Regions from separate parts of the Deefgea piscis genome, predicted to be linked through region 2. Evidence: predicted binding sites of a transcription regulator. Region 2 holds the regulator's gene; the other holds the start of a gene.
The links. Region 2 encodes FliA, which starts transcription of late flagellar genes. Its sites were predicted from a motif close to GCTAAAGNTNNNNNNNNNNCNGCCGATAAT; they were not measured.
Positions count from the first base shown of each region.

Region 1: K4H25_RS14220 (chemotaxis protein) is a predicted target of FliA. The motif match lies at 7,507-7,536, and genes of this name have one in related genera.

Region 1 is NZ_CP081149.1:3,043,872-3,054,953, forward strand. Features, by position in the region: gene K4H25_RS14185 (chemotaxis protein CheW) at 1-210, opposite strand, end outside; gene K4H25_RS14190 (chemotaxis protein CheW) at 217-2,355, opposite strand; gene K4H25_RS14195 (response regulator) at 2,380-2,745, opposite strand; gene K4H25_RS14200 (methyl-accepting chemotaxis protein) at 2,782-3,951, opposite strand; gene K4H25_RS14205 (ATP-binding SpoIIE family protein phosphatase) at 4,067-5,794, opposite strand; gene K4H25_RS14210 (STAS domain-containing protein) at 5,800-6,105, opposite strand; gene K4H25_RS14215 (sensor histidine kinase) at 6,202-7,377, opposite strand; gene K4H25_RS14220 (chemotaxis protein) at 7,575-8,525, shown strand; gene K4H25_RS14225 (chemotaxis protein) at 8,554-9,501, shown strand; gene cheY (chemotaxis response regulator CheY) at 9,570-9,959, shown strand; gene cheZ (protein phosphatase CheZ) at 9,998-10,756, shown strand; gene K4H25_RS14240 (chemotaxis protein CheA) at 10,786-11,082, shown strand, end outside.
Region 2 is NZ_CP081149.1:3,196,688-3,207,769, reverse strand. Features, by position in the region: gene K4H25_RS14935 (lysophospholipid acyltransferase family protein) at 1-205, opposite strand, end outside; gene K4H25_RS14930 (flagellar motor protein) at 368-1,111, opposite strand; gene K4H25_RS14925 (RNA polymerase sigma factor FliA) at 1,111-1,851, opposite strand; gene K4H25_RS14920 (ABC-type transport auxiliary lipoprotein family protein) at 1,890-2,492, opposite strand; gene K4H25_RS14915 (MlaD family protein) at 2,489-3,535, opposite strand; gene K4H25_RS14910 (ABC transporter ATP-binding protein) at 3,539-4,327, opposite strand; gene K4H25_RS14905 (ABC transporter permease) at 4,330-5,418, opposite strand; gene K4H25_RS14900 (MinD/ParA family ATP-binding protein) at 5,405-6,304, opposite strand; gene flhF (flagellar biosynthesis GTPase FlhF) at 6,341-7,927, opposite strand; gene flhA (flagellar biosynthesis protein FlhA) at 8,153-10,222, opposite strand; gene flhB (flagellar biosynthesis protein FlhB) at 10,293-11,082, opposite strand, start outside.

The DNA.
Region 1 (11,082 bases), 150 kb from region 2:
GCCAAGTCCAAACTTAATTCTTAAATCTACAATCGGAACAATATTTCCACGAAGATTGATAACGCCCTTAATAAACACTGGCGAATTTGCAATACTAGTTACCGCATCGTAGCCCCGAATTTCCTGGACCTTTAATATATCAATACCATATTCTTCTTTGCCTAAGGCAAAAACTAATAGCTCGCGGTTGACCTCATTTTCTGACATCATTTGCTCCTATGCAGCCATCTGCGTTAAATATGGCGTTGTTATTTGTTGGGCCATTTGTACTAAAACAGCGATATCTAAAATAAATGCAACATGTCCATCACCCATAATGGTTGCACCAGCCACACCGGCAACCCGGCGATAATTTGTTTCTAAATTTTTAACCACGACCTGATGCTGGCCTAATAAATCATCAACAAAGAGAGCTATTTTTTGCCCTTCCGCCTCTAAAATAATCGCAATACCATCTTCGAACGACTTGACTTCCGTTGGCAGATTAAATACTTCATATAAAGCAATTAGCGGTAAATACTCACCACGAACATTAATGACACTTCCACGACCAGCCATACTTTTGATATCAACCATTCTTGGTTGCAAAGACTCAACAATAAAAGTCAGCGGAATAATATACAGCTCAGACGAAACAGAAATCGACATACCATCTAAAATGGCTAACGTTAATGGCAAACGTACACTCATTGTTGAGCCAATACCTGTCATCGATTGAATTTCAATTCGTCCGCCCATAGATTGAATATTTTTTCTAACCACATCCATACCCACGCCACGCCCAGAAACATCAGTGACTTGTTCTGCGGTAGAAAATCCAGCTTCAAAAATGAGCATCCATACTTCGGAATCAGGCATATTGTCATTAACATTAAATCCACGCTCTCTGGCTTTAGATAGAATTCGTTCTCGATTCAGGCCTGCGCCATCATCACTGACTTCAATAACAATATTGCCGCCCTGATGAAATGCTTTCAGCGTCAAATTACCTTGCGCAGGTTTCCCTTTAGCCAAACGAACTTCTGGGGTTTCTAAACCGTGATCTAAACTATTTCGAACTAAATGCGTCATTGGATCAGATAGTTTCTCAATAAAACCTTTATCTAATTCCGTATTTTCGCCAATCATACGTAGTTCAACTTGTTTATTGAGCTTACTGGCTAAATCTCGAACTAAACGTGGATAACGATTAAATACAAATGAAATCGGCATCATCCGAATCGACATGACGGATTCTTGTAATTCCCGCGTATTACGTTCGAGTTGAGCGACACCGGAAAGTAATTTTTCATGAACAACGGGATCTAGCAATAGTGCATTTTGTGCCAGCATGGATTGAGTAATCACCAATTCGCCGACCAAATTTAAAAGTTGATCTACTTTTTCAACACTGACGCGTATTGAGGAATCTGATTTATCACTGACTATTGATTTTTCAGCCGCTTTATCAATTACAGTTCGATCACTGCTACGGCGATTTGCTGGCTCAGTAATGACCGGCGCTTCTACTTGGGTAGGCTCAGGCACAATGGCCGCAACGGCAGTGAAAAAGCCAAATCCTTCTCCGTCCTCCAAGAGAATCGTGGGTTCTGGCGTTGTTTCTGAAGTAAAGAATCCATAGCCTTCATTTGCGGCAGGCTCACTTACGACAGTGTCTTCAAAAAAACCGTAGGCACCATCTTGGCTATTTTTTACATCAGCAACTTTTACAATTTCTTTCGTTATTTGATTTTTCCCGTTTTGTATGCAAATACGTTCCGGTGAAATTAAAAAAGCAATGGAGTCCAGTATATTGTCAGCGGCTTGTTCTGTTGCCACCTTCAAACGCCAAGGACGCTCATTATCACCATGTTCAACATTAGAAACTTCGCCATACCGAGCTAGGCCAGTAATTAAATTATTGATGTCAAAAATTTCACCAGCGGCTATTTCAATAGTCATGCCATCTAAGGCAATCGATTGCTGGTCTTCATTGGAAAAACTGGCTAATTCTTGCGTTATCTGCTGAATGGCAATTTCATCGGCGTCGCCCTGTCCTCGATGGGCTGCGAGCATATCTTGCAATACGTCACCGGCACGCAGAAAGGCATCAACCATTTCAGGGCGTAGCTGAGTTTCTTGTTTGCGAATCCGGTCTAACAGATTTTCAAGGATATGAGTGACTTCGGTTAAGTCGTTAAAGCCAAATGTCGCGGCACCACCTTTAATGGAGTGCGCCGCACGAAAAATGGCATTTAAGGCTTCGGGATCTGGATTTTCTACATCAAGCTTTAGCAATAATGCTTCAAGGCTCGCCAAATGCTCGGCAGCCTCATCAAAAAAAACCGCTATAAACTGGCTCATATCTATGGTCATTGCTTACTCCTGAATACTAATGAACTAACCAATGACTTTACGGACCACTTCAAGTAATTTTTGTGGATCAAACGGCTTGACCAACCAGCCCGTCGCTCCAACTGCACGCCCACTTTGCTTCATGGCATCGCTAGATTCAGTGGTTAACATCAGAATGGGGGTCGTTTTATATTGAGGTAATGCACGAACAGTACGGATTAAAGTTAATCCATCCATACCCGGCATATTTTGGTCAGTCAAAATGAGGTCGACCTGCTGATTTTTCGCTTGAGCAACCCCAGCATTCCCATCAGCGGCTTCAACCACCTCATAGCCGGCACTTTTTAAAGTAAAGGCGACCATTTGCCGTATCGACGTTGAATCATCCACAGTCAAAACTTTTTTAGCCATCTTGTTTTCCCTTAACTTTTAAAGAATGCAGAGCGATTAAAATAAATCCACTGAACCACTATTCATATTTTGTTGGGCGACAGGGTTACGTTGCAGCGCAGCACTCAGTTGCATAGCCTGAGTGTAAATTGCCGATATAATTTCAGTTTTCCCATCAGATTCTGAATTTAATATAGACAAATCACTGTCAATTGCAGAAAGTTTTTGCAAAATGTCCTGTACTTCATGCACACGGCTTTGCACATGAAGCAGCAGCTGTTGCGTTAAGTCTTGAAATTGTAGAGAACAGACTGCTTGGTCAATTTGTTGCTCAACTTGTTGTGCAACAAGGCCAAGGCGTTGTACGGTGTCTTCAACGGTTTGATTCAAATTTTGAATTTCGATCAAGGTATGCTCGACTTGAAGCTTGGACTCTAATGAGAAATTCATATCTTGAGAGGCCAGCTTAAATATTGCGCTTTCGGCCCCAGAAACAGATGCATGAATATGCTGTACATTGTCTCTAATTTGCGAGCTAAATTGATTTGTGCGCATCGAAAGGGTTCGTACTTCATCTGCAACCACCGCAAACCCTCGGCCAGATTCTCCTGCTCGAGCGGCCTCTATTGCGGCATTCAATGCCAGAAGATTGGTTTGCTTTGCGATCCCTTCGATCTCACCAAGCACGGATAAAACACTGCTAACTTCTGTACCAATTTGCTCCATCTGGTCGACCAAACTCATTGCAGCACTCGAGTTATGCACCACGCTATCAACAAATCGCGAGAGAATTTCGGAGGTTTCTAAGACGAATTTCTGAAAATTAAGTCCACTATTATCGGCCTCAGCCTGCAATAGCCGGGCAACCATATCACGCTGTAATCGAGACTTTTCAACCATTGAAGTAAAGCCGACCAATAAATTAGGTATTGCATCGCTATAGATTGCAATGACCTGCTGTATTTCTTCTTCGGCCAAAATCAGTTGTTCATGACTTGCCAAATGAATTTGCTGTTGATCAACACATTGAGGGGCATCGTGACGCACTTCAGCACTTGGCTTTAACCCAAGTTTTCGACTTAAAAACAGTGATAAGGCGTACAAACTTGAAGGAAAAATGAAGGCCATCAGTAGTGCAAACCACTGAACATCTAGCTCAAAATAAAGCAGGCAGAGAGGAAATCCACAGGCAAAAAGAAGTGGCCAAAATAATTGACGATGTGACATGCGTATCCATAACTCAAATGAATCAAGAAAAAAAACCAAGACCAATCTGATTATTTATAGACACAACAAAATGTAAAAGACAGAATTTTGAAATTAACGTGTAATTTAAATAACGTTAAATCTCTTGAGGAGCGTAATAAACCTCGACTTCATTCCCAATACCAACATAATTAACGCGTAATGCAAGTGCTTTAACCAATGAAATTCCACGGCCAAAAGTAAACTCAGGCACAGCATCAATGACCTCGCCGCTTTGTAAAGAACGAGACCAATCGAACCCTTCGCCACTATCCTTCACTCGAATGCGTAAAATTTCATGTCCTCTGAGTAATACCCCCATCAAATCAATTTCTATGCGACCTTCTTTAAGCTCTGCTAAACGACGCACCCGCTCTGTTAAATAATTTTCCATACCATCGGGATTCATTTTCATTTTAGAATCCATGCCAAGTAGACCATGATCAACGGCATTAACAAACAGTTCGGTCAATATTAAAAAAACATCTGATTGCGAGCTGGCCAAGGACTTTATTTCTTTAACAAACGTCATCATAAAAGGAATCGTATTTACATAGCGTAACTCTTCAGCAGTTAATACCAAATTGTAACGCCAAGTGCTTTGATTTCCTGTTGCAAAATCAGCCGTTAATAACTGGCTAATATCTTCTGACGAATGATGATTAACTTTTAAATCACGATTTGGATTGGCGCCAAAGCTGGCTAAAACTAAAGAAACATCATCATGATGCTTTTCTTGCTGCAAGAAATTGAGGAAGGTTTCTTGGAAATATTCAATCGGTTTTAAATTCGATTTTTCTTTCAATAACCGTAGTAAACGCTCAGTGCCAAACTCTTCGCCTTGTTGATTTCTAGCTTCAATCAAACCATCCGAACACGCGACAACATAGCCAGTACCATTCGAGTAAAATCTTTCCGGAGAAAAATCCATAGAATGGGAAGGAATAATGCCCAACGGTAAGTTTTTAGAACGGCACTCAGAAACCACATCACCTTGTTCATTGACTAGATAAACCATAGGCATGCCGCCATTCCAGATCTCGATACATCCGGTGGTTTCATCAATAGAGATCAAAGTAACGCAAACAAAACGCCCAACAGGTAAAACCTGTCGAACTTTATCGTTCATTTCTAATAAAATATCGCTGATCGCATAACCTTTTTCAGTCATGCTATAAAAGGGCTGCGTGAGTGGCAGTACATTCAATGCGGCAGTTAAGCCATGACCAATGCCATCAGCAAGCATGACATGCAAGGCTTGCCCTGGGGTACGAGCAGACGCGATCAAGTCTCCTGACAAACTCTCAGCTGGTGATAGCAAATACTGCAATTGAGGATCTGATAGTCGTTCCGAATTGACTAACTGCTCCATCAAATGCCGCACAACGCGTTTTTCTTCCTCAGCATTCTCATAGTAGTCAGCAAGCCGCTCGGACTGCTCTCTGACCTTTCTATTGAGCTCTAAAGTCCGTCCAAAAGCTTTTAACTTGGCTTCTAAAACTCGAAAATTAACTGGCTTATTAATATAGTCGTCCGCACCTCGCTCAATTGCATCAGCAAGCGCATTTTCCTCGCCGATCCCTGTAACAAAAACAATAGGAACCCAGCGCTCTCCCGATTCTGCTTTAATAATGATCGCAGCTTCAGGGCCAGTCATGATCGGCATCATGACATCCATTAATACTAAATCTGGCTGCTCCAAACGACACTGCTCAATCGCATCCACCCCATTTCTAGCCAATATCGCCTTATGACCCAAGGCTTCTACAAAGCGCGAAATGAGCAGTAAAATTGCTTCAGTATCATCTACAACCAAGATTTTCATGCAAATTACCTAATGGTGAAAATTTTACCAAAGCATGCAATTTCAAGAACCTGCTTAACAGTATCACGGCAATTGACCAGAGCTAGACTTTTGCTGGCAGCCGATATTTTCTCTTTTAAAAGTAACAGCATGCCAAGTGCAGAACTATCTAAATAATTGACATTTTGAAAATCAACGAGCACCTCTTTTATTTCTGCATTTGCAATCAAAGACTCGCAAACCTGCCGAAATTCTCTATGCGCACTGAAATCAAACTGCCCCGATAAAATGACGCGGCCAACGTTACCCTCAATCTGCACGGTAGGTGTCATACGTAATTAACCTTATAACTTGTAGTAAATATATTCACAGTAAAGCCGAGAATTTATCAGGCAGATACAAGTGCCAATATAAATTCTCAACCACTTTCACACCTTAGTTGTAGCTGTCGTTAGTGGCAAGCGAATCTTAAAAGAACTACCAAAATCTAACTTAGATTCAACACTAATCCCGCCGCCATAGGAAGATACTAAATTTCTCACAATTGCTAGACCTAGACCAGTACCATCTTTGCGTGTGGTAAAAAAGGGTTCAAACAGTCTAACGCAAGTCGCTTCAGACATACCGCAACCATAATCTTTAATTTCAATTTCTAGAGTAGATGTATCCACAGATAGACTACAGAGCACTTCCTGCCCTGATGCTGACGCTTGGAGTGCATTTTCAAGTAAATTAGCGATAGCACCAGAAAACTCTCTGGCATTTACTTTTGCCCAAACTGGCCTGTTCGAGCCGATCAACAACAGCGCCACATTTTTAGCGTCAAATTGAGGCTGCACGTGCTGAATTGCATCAAGTAATACCCCACCCACCTCTAAACGCTCAGTAAATTGCTGCTGCCCACGTACAAAACGCAGCATATTTTGAATCAAGACCTCTAAATGCCGGAGGCGCTCTAATGATTTTTGGGCAAATCGAACGCGATCTTCACTACTTAGCTCCGCCCGAACTAAGTGCCCACTATAAAGAAGTGCTGTTGCCAGTGGTGTGCGCAGTTGATGCGCTAAGCCAGCTGCCATCTCTCCCATTTCAACCAAACGCTGATGTCGACTTAATGCACGACGCATTTCTGTAGCAGTAGTCACATCATGCAATAAAACCAGTCGAACCCCTTCTTCGGGTACATCAACCTCCTCCAAAAGAAGGTGACGTGCGCTATCTCCACTTTGGTACTCCAAAACGCCAGGCTCATCAGTCGCTTGCATTTGCTCAGCCAAGACCTTTAACCAATTAAATCGGTGATCAGTACGCCCTAATAACTTTTTTGCTGCTGCATTTTGTGTCAATACATAACCACATTGATCTAATTCTAAAACCCCAGCTGGTAATCGATCTAACAGCAAACTAAGACGTCGCGACAATGCTGACTTCTCTTCAAACTCGCGTCGTAAATTACCGTTTGCTACCTCTAGCTGCTCAGTAAGAGTGGTAACCTGATCTTGTAATTCCGCATACGCGATTGATAGCTGTTCTGATGCTGCTGTAAATAAAGCAAAAGCCTGCTCTAAATTTTTAGGATCAATGACTTCTTGGTTTAAACTCATTAAGTAACACTCTTGTCGTCAGCATAGTTATGCATTATAAAGATTTTAGATTACTAATTTGACCGCAAAAAAAACAATTTGCGTAAGCAGCTTGAAAAATAAGATTTTTTAAAATAAATTGGTTTTAAGGCTTTATATTTAGAGCTCTAGGCCGATAATGCTATATTCAATCACCCGCAGCCTCTGGGAGTAAAGTCGTGTCAGACCTTCTAAAAAATATCGACGCCCGTACGAAATTGGCAGGGACCAATAAATTAGAAATATTACTTTTCACTTTGGGCCTAGATCAAAGATCAGGCCGAAGAGAAACTTTTGGCATTAATGTATTTAAAGTTAGAGAAGTAATGAGGACGCCAGAAATTACTCAGGCACCTGATATGCCATCTTCAGTAGAAGGCATGGTTAGCTTACGTGGAGTATTGGTTCCTGTTATTGACTTAGCAAAATACGCAGGTATCGCGACAGAAAGCAAACCTGAGATTATGGTTGTCTCAGAATACAATGGACATACACAAGGCTTTTTAGTGGAAGCTGTCGATACAATCTTACGCTTAGATTGGTCTGTCATGCGAGTTCCTCCTGATATGCTCACCATGCAGATGGGGGGACTAGTCACAGCGGTAACGGAATTAGAGAGCGGAAAGCTAGTAATGATGCTCGATGTTGAAAAAGTGCTTGCTGAGACTACCCAAAAAAGCAACATCATTGATACTGCAGCAGTGGTTTGTGATTCAAGCGTCAGTCATAAAACTGTGTTTTTTGCTGATGACTCCTTGGTTGCTCGTAGCCAAATCGAACAAACCTTAGATGCAATGAATGTACATCATATGCACGCAATAAATGGTAAACGTGCATGGGAAGATTTACTTAAGCTAGCCAAGTCTGCAGAAGTGCAAGGAAAAATGGTTAAAGATTTATTGCACTTGGTATTAACCGACGTTGAAATGCCAGAAATGGACGGCTACATGCTCACCAAGCAAATTAAAAGTGATCCTCGTTTTGCAGGCATCCCAGTTTTGATGCACTCATCGCTATCAGGTCTTTCTAATCAAAAGCTAGGGCAATCTGTTGGGGTTGATGGTTATGTCGCGAAATTTGAGCCCCATAAACTATCAGAAAGTATCACAAATTTTTTGCGTCGCGAATAATCGCAAAAACACCAGGCTGAGGTGACTTATGAGCAAACCACAACAAACTAACTTACTTGATACCGTCGATGCTCGCACAAAGCTTGCGGGATCGAACAAAATGGAAATTTTGCTTTTTTCCTTAGGTACACGAGAAATTTTCGGAATTAACGTATTTAAGGTTCGTGAAGTTTCGCAAACACCCAAAATCACAAAAACGCCAAATATGCCGCATGGTGTCGAAGGTGTTCTTTCTTTGCGCGGCAACATTATCCCAGTCATTTCATTGGCTCGATTTATTGCAACGCATGAAGAACCTGTAGGTGATACTTCAAGCACGATGATTGTGACTGAGTTTTCAAAGCATACTCAAGCATTTTTGGTTCATGATGTTGATCGTATTATTCGAGTTGACTGGGATAAAGTACGTGCTCCAGAAACAATGCTAGCCGGAAACCAAGCGTTGATAACAGCAATTACCGAATTACCTGATGGCAAGCTGGTTTCCATTCTCGATGTTGAACAAATTTTAGCTACCGTGATTGGCGAACCATTAATTCCTGAGCTACCGCCAACACAAATCAATCCAGATACATTTATGTTTTTTGTTGATGACTCAATGGTTGCGCGAAAAGAAATTATTGGTGTGCTTGATAAAATTGGTATTAAGTATCATCAAGCCAATAATGGTAAAGAAGCGTGGGATAAACTACAGAATTTAGCTAATCGAGCAACTCATGATAGCGAAAACTTGCGAGACAAATTAAAATTAATATTAGTAGATGCTGAAATGCCTGAAATGGATGGGTATGTTCTGACTAAATATATAAAATCAGATCATCGTTTTAAAGGTATTCCAGTGGTAATGCACTCTTCTCTTTCATCTAATGCAAATCGTGCAATGGGTGCAAGCGTAGGTGTCGATGCTTATGTTGCTAAATTTGATGCGCTCATTTTAGCCGATACTCTTTCCCCGATGTTGAGTAGCCAAGGCTAAGTCAACGTCTTCGTAACAAAATAATTATATGCGTATATCAATTGCGATAACGCAGCTGGAGTTAAGTTATGGCAGATCAGAACATGCGTTTTCTCGTGGTAGATGATTTTTCTACCATGCGTCGCATCGTCCGAAATCTTCTAAAGGAGCTTGGATTTACCAATGTGGATGAAGCAGAAGATGGGCAAGTGGCATTACATAAATTAAAAAATGGCCAATTTGAGTTCGTCGTAACCGATTGGAACATGCCCAATATGACCGGCATTGAATTATTAAGAGCGATTCGAGCCGATGCCCAACTCAAACATCTACCAGTATTGATGGTGACAGCAGAAGCCAAAAAAGAAAATATTATCGAGGCAGCCACTGCTGGAGCAAGCGGTTATGTTGTGAAACCTTTTACAGCAGCCACACTGGATGAAAAGCTGAAGAAAATTTTTGTCAACATGGCAAAATAATTTTTCACAATACATGATAACAATCAGTAGGAGGCACTGTGAGCGATAATGCACTAAATAATGGGGACTCCCCAGACCTTGAGGCGCTTTTTGATAGTATTTTGGTATCAAGCCAAGTAGAAGTTTCCTCGCCAGTCGCCTCGGTAGACTCCGCCAGCAGCCAAGAAGACCCACAGTCATTGATGGCGGAGCCTGCCAAATCAATGTTTTCACACATTGGTCAAATTACACGCAAACTCCATGACACCTTGCGTGAACTTGGCTTAGATAAGTCGTTAGAATCCGCTGCAGCATCAATTCCTGATGCTAGAGACCGACTGTCTTATGTCGCGACAATGACTGAACAAGCAGCAGAACGTACTCTCAATGCGCTAGACATTGCCAAGCCACTACAAGATGACATCACCGAAAGTTCAAAAAAACTGTCTCAACAATGGGATCGATTTTTCAATAAAGAACTGAGCATTGATGAATTTAAATCATTGGTTGAAAACACTAGAACACACTTGTCAAAGACAGCACAACAATCAGACGAAGTTAGCACACAGATGCTTGAAATCATGATGGCACAAGACTTCCAAGATTTAACTGGCCAAGTAATTAAACGTGTTTTGACTATGGCAAAAGATATGGAAAGTCATTTACTTGATTTTCTGCTGATGTTTAGTCCGCAAGGAACAAATAAAGCAGATGAAAATAGCCTATTAAATGGCCCTGTTATCACAACAGAAGGAAGAACCGATATTGTTACTAACCAAGAACAGGTTGATGACCTCTTGGAAAGTCTCGGTTTCTAAGTCTTATTACCGCGCATAAGGGGTATATCATGAGTGTTTTCGGCGGAATGGAAGACCTATTACAGGACTTCTTAACTGAGTCTTCAGAGTTGCTATCTGAAGTCGATAATAAGTTAGTTGAGCTAGAAAAACGCCCAGATGATAAAGCGTTACTCAATGATATTTTTCGCGGTTTCCATACAATTAAAGGCGGGGCTGGCTTTTTAAATGTCGACTCCATGGTGAGTCTTTGCCACAGAACAGAAAATCTTTTTGATAAACTCCGTAATGCCGAACTCACGCTAAATCCAGAAATTATGGACGAAATTTTAGCCGCAACGGGTGTA
Region 2 (11,082 bases):
GCTCGGGTAATGGTGCGTGCTGGTGTAGGCGCAATTGCACGCCTAAGGCGCGAACAAAGCAGCGACACCATGATTGAAATAAGCGCGGATAAATGGTGTGAATCAGTGCGTGGGGTAATGCCGCAAGCAACAGCATCAGTAATGTAAATAGCAGCAAATCCAACAGGGCAATGCTGCGTATTAGGACGCGAATCAGCCAAAGCATGGCATACCTTAAATCAATAGTTGGGTTTAACTATAGGTGATAGTAAGGTATGGATTAAAGGCGTGTTTTGAGTGGCAGGATTTAGTTTAGCTGTGTAGTGGGTATATCTTGCTAGGTATTTTCTATAAATGGTTAGCGATATATACCTACTAGCAGTATCAATCAATGATGCAAGAAACCAGAGAGTTTATTCTCAAGTAATCGCGGATTTTCGCCATTGGCGATGGTGACCAGCCCTTCGGTGAGCATTTCGCGGCGCCGCACTTCGAGCAAAATATAATGCTTTAATTTATTGGCCACGGGTAAGAAAAACATATTGGCTGCGCCAACGCCATAAATCGTTGCGACAAAGGCCACGGCAATACCTGCGCCTAATTTGGACGGATCAGATAGATTTTCCATTACATGAATCAGACCTAAAACGGCGCCTAAAATACCAAATGTTGGAGAATAACCGCCTGCGGCTTCCCAAATTTTAGCTGCTGCGCGAGCTTGATCTTCGTAAGCATCAATGTCGAGCTCCATCGCACGGCGTATGGTTTCGGGTTCAGCGCCATCGACGACCATTTGTAAGCCACGGCGTACAAAGGGGTCTTTTTCGCTATTAAAAAAAGCTTCTAATGCCAGCAATCCGCCGCGACGAGCTTGTGTCGCCCAATTGACTAAGGTCGCCAATAGTTTTTTGAAATCCATCGTCGGCGGGAAGAAAATCCAGCGCAGCATTTTGATACCAGCAATAAAGTGGCGCATTTGCGTTTGTAGCATGACCGCACCAATGGTGCCGCCCATCACAATCAAAAAGGCAGTAAATTGCAGTAAGGAACTGATATGGCCGCCTTCTAGCCATTGACCAAGAATGATCGCAACCAGGCCTAAAATAACCCCAAATACGCTGATTTTATCCATTAGACCAGCCAATCCTTTAGTTTGCCGCGCAGGCGGGCAATTGCCTGGCTATGCAGCTGGCAAACGCGTGATTCTGAAACGCCGAGTACCGCGCCGATTTCTTTTAAATTGAGTTCTTCATCGTAATACAGCGCCATCAACAGCTTTTCTCGCTCGGGTAGCAAGCCAATGCCGGCAATGAGTTGATCGCGAAAATGCGCATCGGTGAGCACTTGCGCCGGATTGTTGTGCGTATCTGCCGCATATTGATCGAGTTGATCATTATCGCCATCTTGTTCGAAATCTTCATAATGCAATAACTGATGGCCGCGCGCATCGCCAAGCATTTCTTGGTATTCAGTGAGGGGCAGGTTCATTTTTTGCGCAATTTCTGACTCTAGTGCAGCGCGGCCAAGGGTTTGTTCTAGCTGCACTGTGGCGCGTTCAATTTCACGCATATTGCGCCGCGCTTGGCGTGGTAACCAATCGGCGTTGCGCAATTCATCGAGCATGGCGCCGCGAATGCGTTGACTGGCAAAGGTTTCAAATTGCACACCCGCATCGGGGTCAAAATTGCGCGCAGCTTCCATTAAACCAATTAAACCGACTTGAATTAAATCATCGACATCCACACTGGCCGGCAGCCGACTCATCATGTGATAGGCGATTTTACGCACCAAAGGCGCGTGCTTTTCTACACGAAGATCTTCGCTGCTATTTTGGGTGCGACGATAAAGAGAGAGGGCACGATGGGCGGACATGGCATTGAATTAAGTGGCGTCTTGCTCAGTGTAGCTCACTACGGTGTGTTTACGGTAAGCAGAGACGATTCTAGTTGCAATAAAATAGTGTTTAAAGCGCGATTAAAGCCAATTACAGCTTGCTCGGGGCTGGCATCGACAATGGCTTCGGTTTGCGTGAACTCAAAAATAAGCGGTGTATTGTGCTCTACTTGGCTTAAAGCATAACGAATGCTCAGGGTGACTCGGGGCTGCGCAGGGATAGTTACATCGACATACAGTTGTTGTAATTCACCTTCTAAGCGCCAACTTGGCATTAGGCTCGAGCCTAGCGGTAAGATGACGGTAAACAATCCGCTGGCTGCCAAGGCTTCTCGCGTCAAGCTGCTAATTTGCTGGGCTGGCGGCGCGAGAAAGCCATTGTAGGGATCAAGTACAAAGCGCTGCGCGCTTTCGCGATAAATTAACGATGTGCTGCGGTAGGGCGAGAGTGCATGTAAATCTTGAACTTGCAAACTGCCTTTAAAGTGCGGCGTCGCTAAACGTGCGTGGTGCTGGCTGACTGGTACATTTGAGAGTAAAAAATCCTTACGTGGCGGCGTTGTGCTGCTACAGCCGAATAATAAGGCACTGATACAGCAAAGAGTCAGGATAGTTTTCATGGTTTTGGCGGCGTATACACTGGCGGCGGGTTAGAGAATAACAACTGGCTGGGTTGTTGCTCGGCTTTGTTGAGTAATTGCTTCATGCTCAAACTAGCGCTGCTCAGTTGTTCAATCAAGGCGTCGAGATCAGCTTCGCGATGGCTACTGAGGCGATCGAGTCGTTGGCTAACCCGGTCAATCCGCTGTAGGGTGCTGGCGATTTGCGGGTCGGTGGCGATTTTTTTGGCACTTTCGGCGGCAATGGCTAAATCGGCAGGTGCGCTACGCCAACCGGGTTGCATTAGAATTTCTTGTAAAGCTTGATTGCTTTGTCGTGCTTCAACCAGTAAGGCTTGGGTTTCTTTGGCCATGCTGGCCATTGGCAATTGGGCGACATGATCTAAAACGGTATTCATTTTTTCGCTCATGCTCAATAGAGGCAGTGGCGCGAGTTTTTGCTCTGCTGTGAGCAGTAATTGATCGAGTCTGGCCATGGTTTGTTCAATATCGACGTGCTGCATTTTGGCGATTAAATTTTGCGTGGCAGTGACAATTTGATTCACGGTGCTGGGGCTGGACGGGATATACAGCTGTTCGGGCGTCCAAGCAATCGGCAAGGGGCGGCCGGCGTTGGCACCCATATAGTCAATTTCTAAATAACTGGTGCCAGTGACGCCTTGTGGCGCGATTTTAACGCGTAAGCCCTTGGCAATTTCAGCGTTGAGTGCTGCTTGTGTTGGTGCCGGCAAACCTTTGCCGCTCATCATTTCGGTATTTAAACGCGACTCGATTAAGACGTATTGATAACGCTGTGCGCTCGGTAGTGCTTGTTGGTAACGGGTATAAGTAAAGGTAATCGCGCTGACTTCACCCACCACTACGCCGCGATAGCGCACTTTAGAGCCAATATCTAAGCCTTGTACCGACTCATTAAAGTAGGTCTCGAGCATGAATTGCTGGCGAAACCATTTACCACTGCCCAGAGCAATCATTAGTCCGGCGGCGAGGGTAATGGCGACGAGAATAAATAGGCCTAAGCGAAAATTGGATCGTTGTTCCATGGTTTAGCCTTGCAGGGGGGACTCGCTCGCGGCGCAGTCGTATGGCACGATCACTTGGCCACGATTAAAAAAGCGATTGACTCGTTCATCGCTCGATTGGGCCAGCGCCTCTGGGGTATCAATGGCGATAATGCCTTGTGTAGATTGATCTAACATAATGGCGCGATCGGCGATGGCATGAATGCTGGCCAATTCATGACTCACTAAGACACAGGTAACGTGCTGGGTTTCGGCGATGCGGCGAATGAGCGCATCGAGTTCGGCCGAGGTGAGTGGATCTAAACCGGCAGAGGGCTCGTCTAAAAATAATATTTCCGGATCCAGTGCCATGGCCCGCGCAATTGCTGCGCGTTTTTGCATTCCGCCCGATAGCGCGGCGGGGGCATAGTCAGCAAAAGACTCTAGCCCAACGAGGCGCAATTTAAGGCGAGCAATAATTTCAATCGCGTGTGCATCGAGTTGGCTAAAGCTTTGCAAAGGCAGCATTACATTGTCGAGTACGCTCATCGAGCCAAATAAAGCGCCGGCTTGAAACATTGCGCCAAAATGGCGCAGTATTGCCTCGCGATCCGCACCCGTAGTGCCGACTAGCTCATTACCTGCTATCCGTATACTGCCAGCTTGTGGCGAATACAGGCCAATCAGGTGTTTGAGCAAGGTCGATTTACCACAACCTGAGCCGCCTAAAATCGCCACCACTTCACCGCGTTCAATACTGAAAGAGACGTCTTTTAAAATGGTTTTGTTACCATAGCCGCAGCTTAAGCCTTGCACTTCAATTAAGGCGCTCATGTTTACCAGCCCATATGGTAAGCCACCACGGCAAATAAACCATCGGCGACCACCAATAGCACCAAAATTTGCACCACCGCTTGGGTGGTTGCTGCGCCGACGGCACTCGCGCCATTCCCTGTCGAAAGGCCTCGAAAACAACCGACAGCGGCGACAATAAAGCCAAAAATAGCCGCTTTACTCAGGCCCGATAGCAAATCGACTAAGTCAACTTGCCCAGCGATTTGCGAATAATACGTGGCAAACGGTATGCCAAAGCCTTTCATGACTAATGCACCGCCAAATAGACCGATGACTTCAGCAAATAAGGTCAGCAATGGCGCCATCAACACGCCGGCCAATAAACGCGGCAAGACTAAAAATCGAATGGGATCAAAACCAAAAGTAACCAGCGCATTGATTTCTTCGTTCACCTTCATCGTGCCTAGCTCAGCGGCAAAGGCAGCACCGGTGCGGCCAGCCAGTAAAATGGCGGTAATTAACGGTCCGAGCTCACGAACTAATGACAGCCCGAGCAAATTGGCGACATACAGCTCAGCGCCAAATTGCCGCATCGGAATCGCCGATTGAAATGCGAGAATGACGCCAAATAAGACGGAGATTAAGGCAATAATCGGCACTGCATTGGCGCCAACAAGTTCGCATTGCACACAAAATTCGCGCCAACGAAAACGTTTCAGCGAGTGCAAGCTATGCCATAGCGCAGCGCATATACCACCTAAAAAGCTGATCTGCTGATAAAAGTCGGCGCTGCTGCGCCGAACTTGTGATCCCAACTGGGCGATTGGCGTAATTGATGGTTTGGGAGCAGGTTTTAAGAGCGGCAACTCTGGAGATAGGGCATTGAGTAAACGTTGCCCTTGCTCGGGTAGCGCTAAAATATGCGCGCCGCGCTGCTGTAATTCAAATAATAGCGCCGCCCCCGCGCCATCAATGGTTTGCACTGCACTGGCATCAATCTCAATCTCTGCCCATTGTTGCTGCTGAATGCGCTGCCACAGTGGGGCGCTGGTCGCTAAGGTTAAATCACCACTTAGTTCAAACTGAGTGGCTGTTGTGCTAGGGCGTAATTGAGCTTCAGTAGGGCGCATGATCGATTCGATTGGCCAGTAAACGTGATGATTCGATTAAGCGATAAATAAAGCTCGCCATATTGCCTTGTGCTTGGCGTGGTGGCGCCCAGCGTAATAAGGCGTCAGCCAGCTGGCGAATCGCCGCGCTGGCCTCGGCATCAGGAAAGGCTTCCAGCACCGGACGGCCAAGGCGTGTGGCGCGGTTAAGCCATTCATCTTCTGGCACATAACCAATCAATTTGAGTTGAATTTCTTCCCCCAAATATTGCTGGGCCACTGCGCGAACGCGATCAAACAAAGTCATGGCTTCGCCTAAGCTGGCAACGCGATTGACCAACACGCGAAAATCACGCCGCGCATATTCGGTCGCCAATTGCTTAATGGTGGCATATGCATCGGTGAGGGATTCGGCTCGATTGGAGAGCACAATGACCACATCGTCAGCGGCAAGCGATAAGCTAGGTACACCTTGCGCCACAGCAGGGCGGGTGTCGAGTAAGAGGTAATCTAGCGATTCGGTCAGTTGCGCAAATTCACTCGCCAAGCCGCGTTGTTCGTTGTCGTTGAGCTGAGCGAGTAAATGCGGCGGGGCGGCAATCGGTAAAATGCCAAAACCGTATTGGCTCTCAATCAAGGTATCGAGTAGCCGTGCTTCACGTCGTATCACCTGCTCCAGCGCAAAGCGCGGGGTTAAATGCAAGCGATGGGCAATATTGTGTAAACCGGTAAATTCATCCAACACTACGACCTGTCTTTGTCGATCAGCCAAGGCGGCGGCTAAATTAATCACCAAGCTAGTGGTGCCCGCATCGCCACGGCCACCCGATAAACTAATGGTGCGGCAGCTGGGCGTGGCAACAAGTTGCCGTAAACCTGCGGCTTGGTCTGGCCAGCGTTTAGGCACGATGTGGTCCTACTGGGGAATGACTAAAAAGCAGATTCATCGTGGCGAAGTGGCAAGGCTAAAATCAGTCGGAATATCTTGGGTACTCATAAAGAGTGGATATTCGTCTTTATGCAATTGAAACACGCTATTTTCTTGTGGATTGCGAAAGGCACGATCCACCAGATAGGCCAAATTCGCCCGATGCAGATCTTCCGGCACGCGCTGACCATTGGTCACAAAGTGCAGCGGCAATTTATGCCGAATCGCTACATCAAGGCAGCCACCCAGCGCCATGGTTTCATCGAGCTTGGTTAAAATGCAGCCGACTAAATGGCTGTTTTTATAGCGCCGAGCCACATCATCGAGCGTGCTGGCTTGGGCATTGGCCGACAATAACAACACGGTGCCGACATTATCATGTCCAAACATCGCTAATTGTTCACCGATGCGTTGATCGCGCTGCCCCATGCCTACGGTGTCGATCAGCACTAAATGTCGATCGGTGAGCTCGCCGAGCGTGAGTTGTAAATCGGTTTCATCTTTAACTTCATGCACCGGCACACCCAAAATTCGGCCATAAATTCGCAGTTGATCGTGAGCGCCAATTCGGTAGCTATCGGTGGTGAGTAAGGCGACCGATTGTGGGCCGTAGGTGAGCGCACAACGCGCGGCCAGCTTGGCAACCGTCGTCGTTTTGCCAACGCCTGTTGGGCCAATTAAGGCATACACGCCGCCACGTTCAACGATATCGTCTTTGGCGCTAACGCTGGGTAAATTATGGGTGAGCGCAGCTTTGACCCATTTCATACCGGTATCTAAGCTCATCGCTGCTGGCATTTTATCTATGAGCTGACGCGACAGTGCAGCGCAAAATCCAGCACCGAGTAATTGGCGTAAAATTTCTAATTTTTCAGGGGCGTGTTTGGATAATTCGCCCCACGCCATGCCTGCCATTTGGCTCTCTAATAAGCCGCGAAGCATGCGAATTTCACGCGCAATATCTTGCATTGCAGCTTGATCGGCAACAGGAGCGGCGTTTTTAGCCGACGCATCCTCAAAACTAAACGTCGGCAACGGTTTTTCAGCCACTACAGGACGGCGTGGTGGGACCGGGCGGCGTTCTGCTTCTTGGCTTAATTGTGGTTCGCGTGGCGCAGACGGCGCTGGCTTGTCTTGGGCTCGCGGCGGTTGAGCGACTACTTCGGGCCGATTGATGTAATCGGTAAATGGCACTTCATTGGGCGTTTCATTGCGAGTGGTGCTGGTTTTGGGCGCACGATTACTACGCAACACTGACGGTATTTCATAAGGTACATCGTCGAGCGTTGGCTCTTGTTCATCGTCTGGAATGGCGTATGAGCGCGCCAAGGCTTTGGAAATATGCGGTGTGACCGGGGTTTGTTGCGCTGAGCTCATTAAGCGCGCGCCATTTTGCGCCGCGCGCGTTGCCGGTTTGGGCGCAGCTGCGACGGTTTGAATGCTTGTAAGTGCGGCGACATCCGCATCGGCCACCGCCATGATTTCGATCCCGCCACCCGCCACTTGCCGGTTGGACAGAATCAACGCATCTGGGCCGAGTTCATCTCGAACTTGGCGCAGCGCGTCACGAGTGGTAGCACCAAAGAATTTTTTAACCAGCATAAGAAACGATGATCACCGCGTTTGCGCTTTCAATTGCATCAACAAAGTCAGCCTCAAAAAATTAAGCTCGCAGCTAGAGACAATAAGCAGTTTATTTTTGTCTCTGGTGCGCGCCAGAAAAGGGGTCGAACAATGATTATCACTGTTCCTGTGCTTCTGCACAATTGAATAGCGTACTGACGACAAGGGTTTGTTGGCGTTTTGCTGCTGCAATACGCTGCAGTTTTAAGCACCTAAGACATTAATAATGCGTAAAGTTTTACTGTCTGGAATCTCGGTATGCGCAATGACGCGTAATCCGGGAATTGAACGGCGTAAAAAGCGCGATAACATCGGTCTTAATTGCGCTGGGGTAATTAAAATGGGATTAATGCCTTGCATTTCCAGTTGCTCGGTCATCGCGGCGGCTTGTTGGAGCAAGCGCTCGGCAAGGCCGGGTTCTAAGCCGCCTTGCGATTTGCCACTGGCGGCCGAGAGTAAAATGCTTTCTAGTTGTGGTTCTAATGCGACAACTTGGAGCTCTTGTTCCCCTGCAAATAATTGATGAACAATCGATCGCCCTAATGCAACCCGCACTGCCGAGGTTAATTCGTCGATATCGGCGGTGCGTAAAATCTGTTCGCTCAGCGTTTCGATAATGGTGCGTAAATCACGAATATGCAGACCATCTTCGAGTAGCGCTTGCAATATTTTTTGCAGCGTACCAATCGGCACCACCTTGGGTACCAGCTCTTCAATCAATTTGGGCGATTCTTTGGCAAAGTGATCCACCAGTGCTTGGGTTTCTTCACGGCCGAGTAATTCAGCGGCATTCGATTGCAAGATATTCGAGATATGTGTACCGATAACGGTTGACGCATCGACCACGGTGTAACCCATCGCTTGCGCTTGATCGCGTAAGCTGGCGTCAACCCAAGTCGCAGGCAGACCAAAAGTCGGGTCGGTGGTGGCTGGGCCCGGTAAAGTGCCGGCGGCATTGCCTGGATTAATCGCCAGCCATTGCCCGACAAAGGCTTCGCCAGCGCCAACGTCAACGCCTTTTAGTTGAATCCGGTATTGATTGGGGCGCAGTTCGAGATTGTCGCGAATATGTACTGCCGGTACTAGAAAGCCCAACTCTTGGGCTATTTTTTTTCTAATCCCGCGTATGCGGCGCAATAGTTCACCATCTTGATTGCGATCTACTAAGGGAATCAGTCGATAACCAACTTCTAACCCAACCGGATCGACCGTTTGCACATCATTCCAGCTGACTTCTTGTAATGGCGCATCCACCGGTGGCGGCGGAGCTGCGCCCGCTGGCAGTGCGCCACCTGTGGCGGTGGCCGTTGCCGCTTTGAGGATATTTTGTTCGGCAAACCAAGCTAAACCGCCGGCGAGTGCTGCCATCATTAAGAACGCAATGTGCGGCATCCCCGGAATAATACCGAGTAGGCCCAAAACGCCAGCGGTGACGTAGAGCACCTGTGGGCGAGCAAACAATTGACCCAAAATTTGATCGGATAAATCTTGATCGGTACCGACGCGTGAGACGACGATACCGGCGGCCACTGAAATAATCAGCGCAGGAACTTGCGCCACCAAACCGTCACCGATGGTGAGCAAGGTGTAGGTTTTGGCCGCATCGGCAAACAACATATCATGCTGCAACATGCCGACTAGCAAGCCACCAACGAGGTTAATCACCATCACTAAAATACCGGCGACGGCGTCACCACGGACGAACTTACTGGCACCATCCATCGAACCGAAGAAATTGGCTTCGTCAGAAATTTGCGCGCGTCGAGTTCGCGCTTCTTCTTCGCCAATCAAGCCGGCATTCAAATCGGCATCAATCGCCATTTGTTTACCGGGCATGGCGTCTAAGGTAAAGCGGGCCGATACCTCGGCAATACGCCCAGCACCTTTGGTGATCACGACAAAGTTAATAATGGTCAGAATAATAAAAGCGACAATCCCGACGGCAATATTGTCGCCAATCAGCACGTGGCCAAAAGACTCAATGACTTTACCAGCAGCATCACCGCCAGCATGACCTTCGGTGAGCACCAGCTTGGTCGACGCGACATTGAGCGACAAACGCAGTAGCGTTGTCATCAACAATACTGTCGGAAAGCTAGAGAATTCGAGTGGTTTATGGGTATATAAGCTGACCATCAACACAATGATCGAGAGTGCAATATTGAAAGTAAAAAAGAAGTCGAGCACAGCCGGTGGTAAGGGGAGGATCATCATCCCCAAAACCATTAAGACCAGCGCAGGCATGGCCAGTGCGGTGAGTTTGCTACGCCACATCTAAGATACCTAGTGTATGTATTTTAATAAGCATTATGTTATCTATTGCTTGCAGTTATATACCCTGTTTTTATGACTCAGGGTCGAGTTCGGCAGGAACGGGTAAATCGGTATTGAGTGTTGGCGCTAAGCCGCCTTCTTTTTGATATTGATTAAGCTGGTAGATGTAGGCTAAAACCTCAGCAGCGGCAGTATACAACGCAGCAGGAATTTCTTCGCCCAATTGGGCATGGTGATACAGCGCTCGGGCAAAAGGTGGCGTGCGTACAACGGTGACTTTGTGTTCTTTGGCCAATTCAATAATGCGCTCAGCCAATAAAAAAGACCCTTTGGCCACCACTTTGGGCGCGCGCATCGCTTCATCGTATTGAATCGCAACCGCATAATGCGTTGGGTTGGTGACCACCACATTGGCTTTGGGGATTTCCGCCATCATGCGCTTACGAGCAGCTTCTCTTTGTAATTGGCGAATCCGCCCTTTGACATGCGGATCACCTTCAGACTCTTTGTTTTCTTGGCGAACGTCCTCTTTGGTCATTCTGAGGCCTTTGTAATAATCCCAAAGTTGATATGGCACATCGATTAAGACAATGATCGCCATTCCGCTAACTGTCATCAAGAGGGTGTATTTGAGCATTTGCCACAACATATAAAAGCCAACATCGGGCGGCATGGCAATCAGACTAATAAATTGTTCTTTCTCATCCCATAAAATCCAGCCGGCAATGCCACCGATTAATCCCGATTTTAAAATCGTTTTCAGCGTTTCAATAATGGTACGTACCGAGAAGATCCGGCCAATACCAGCGATTGGACTGAGTTTTTCAAAGTTGGGCCCCAGCGCTTCGGTACTAAAAATC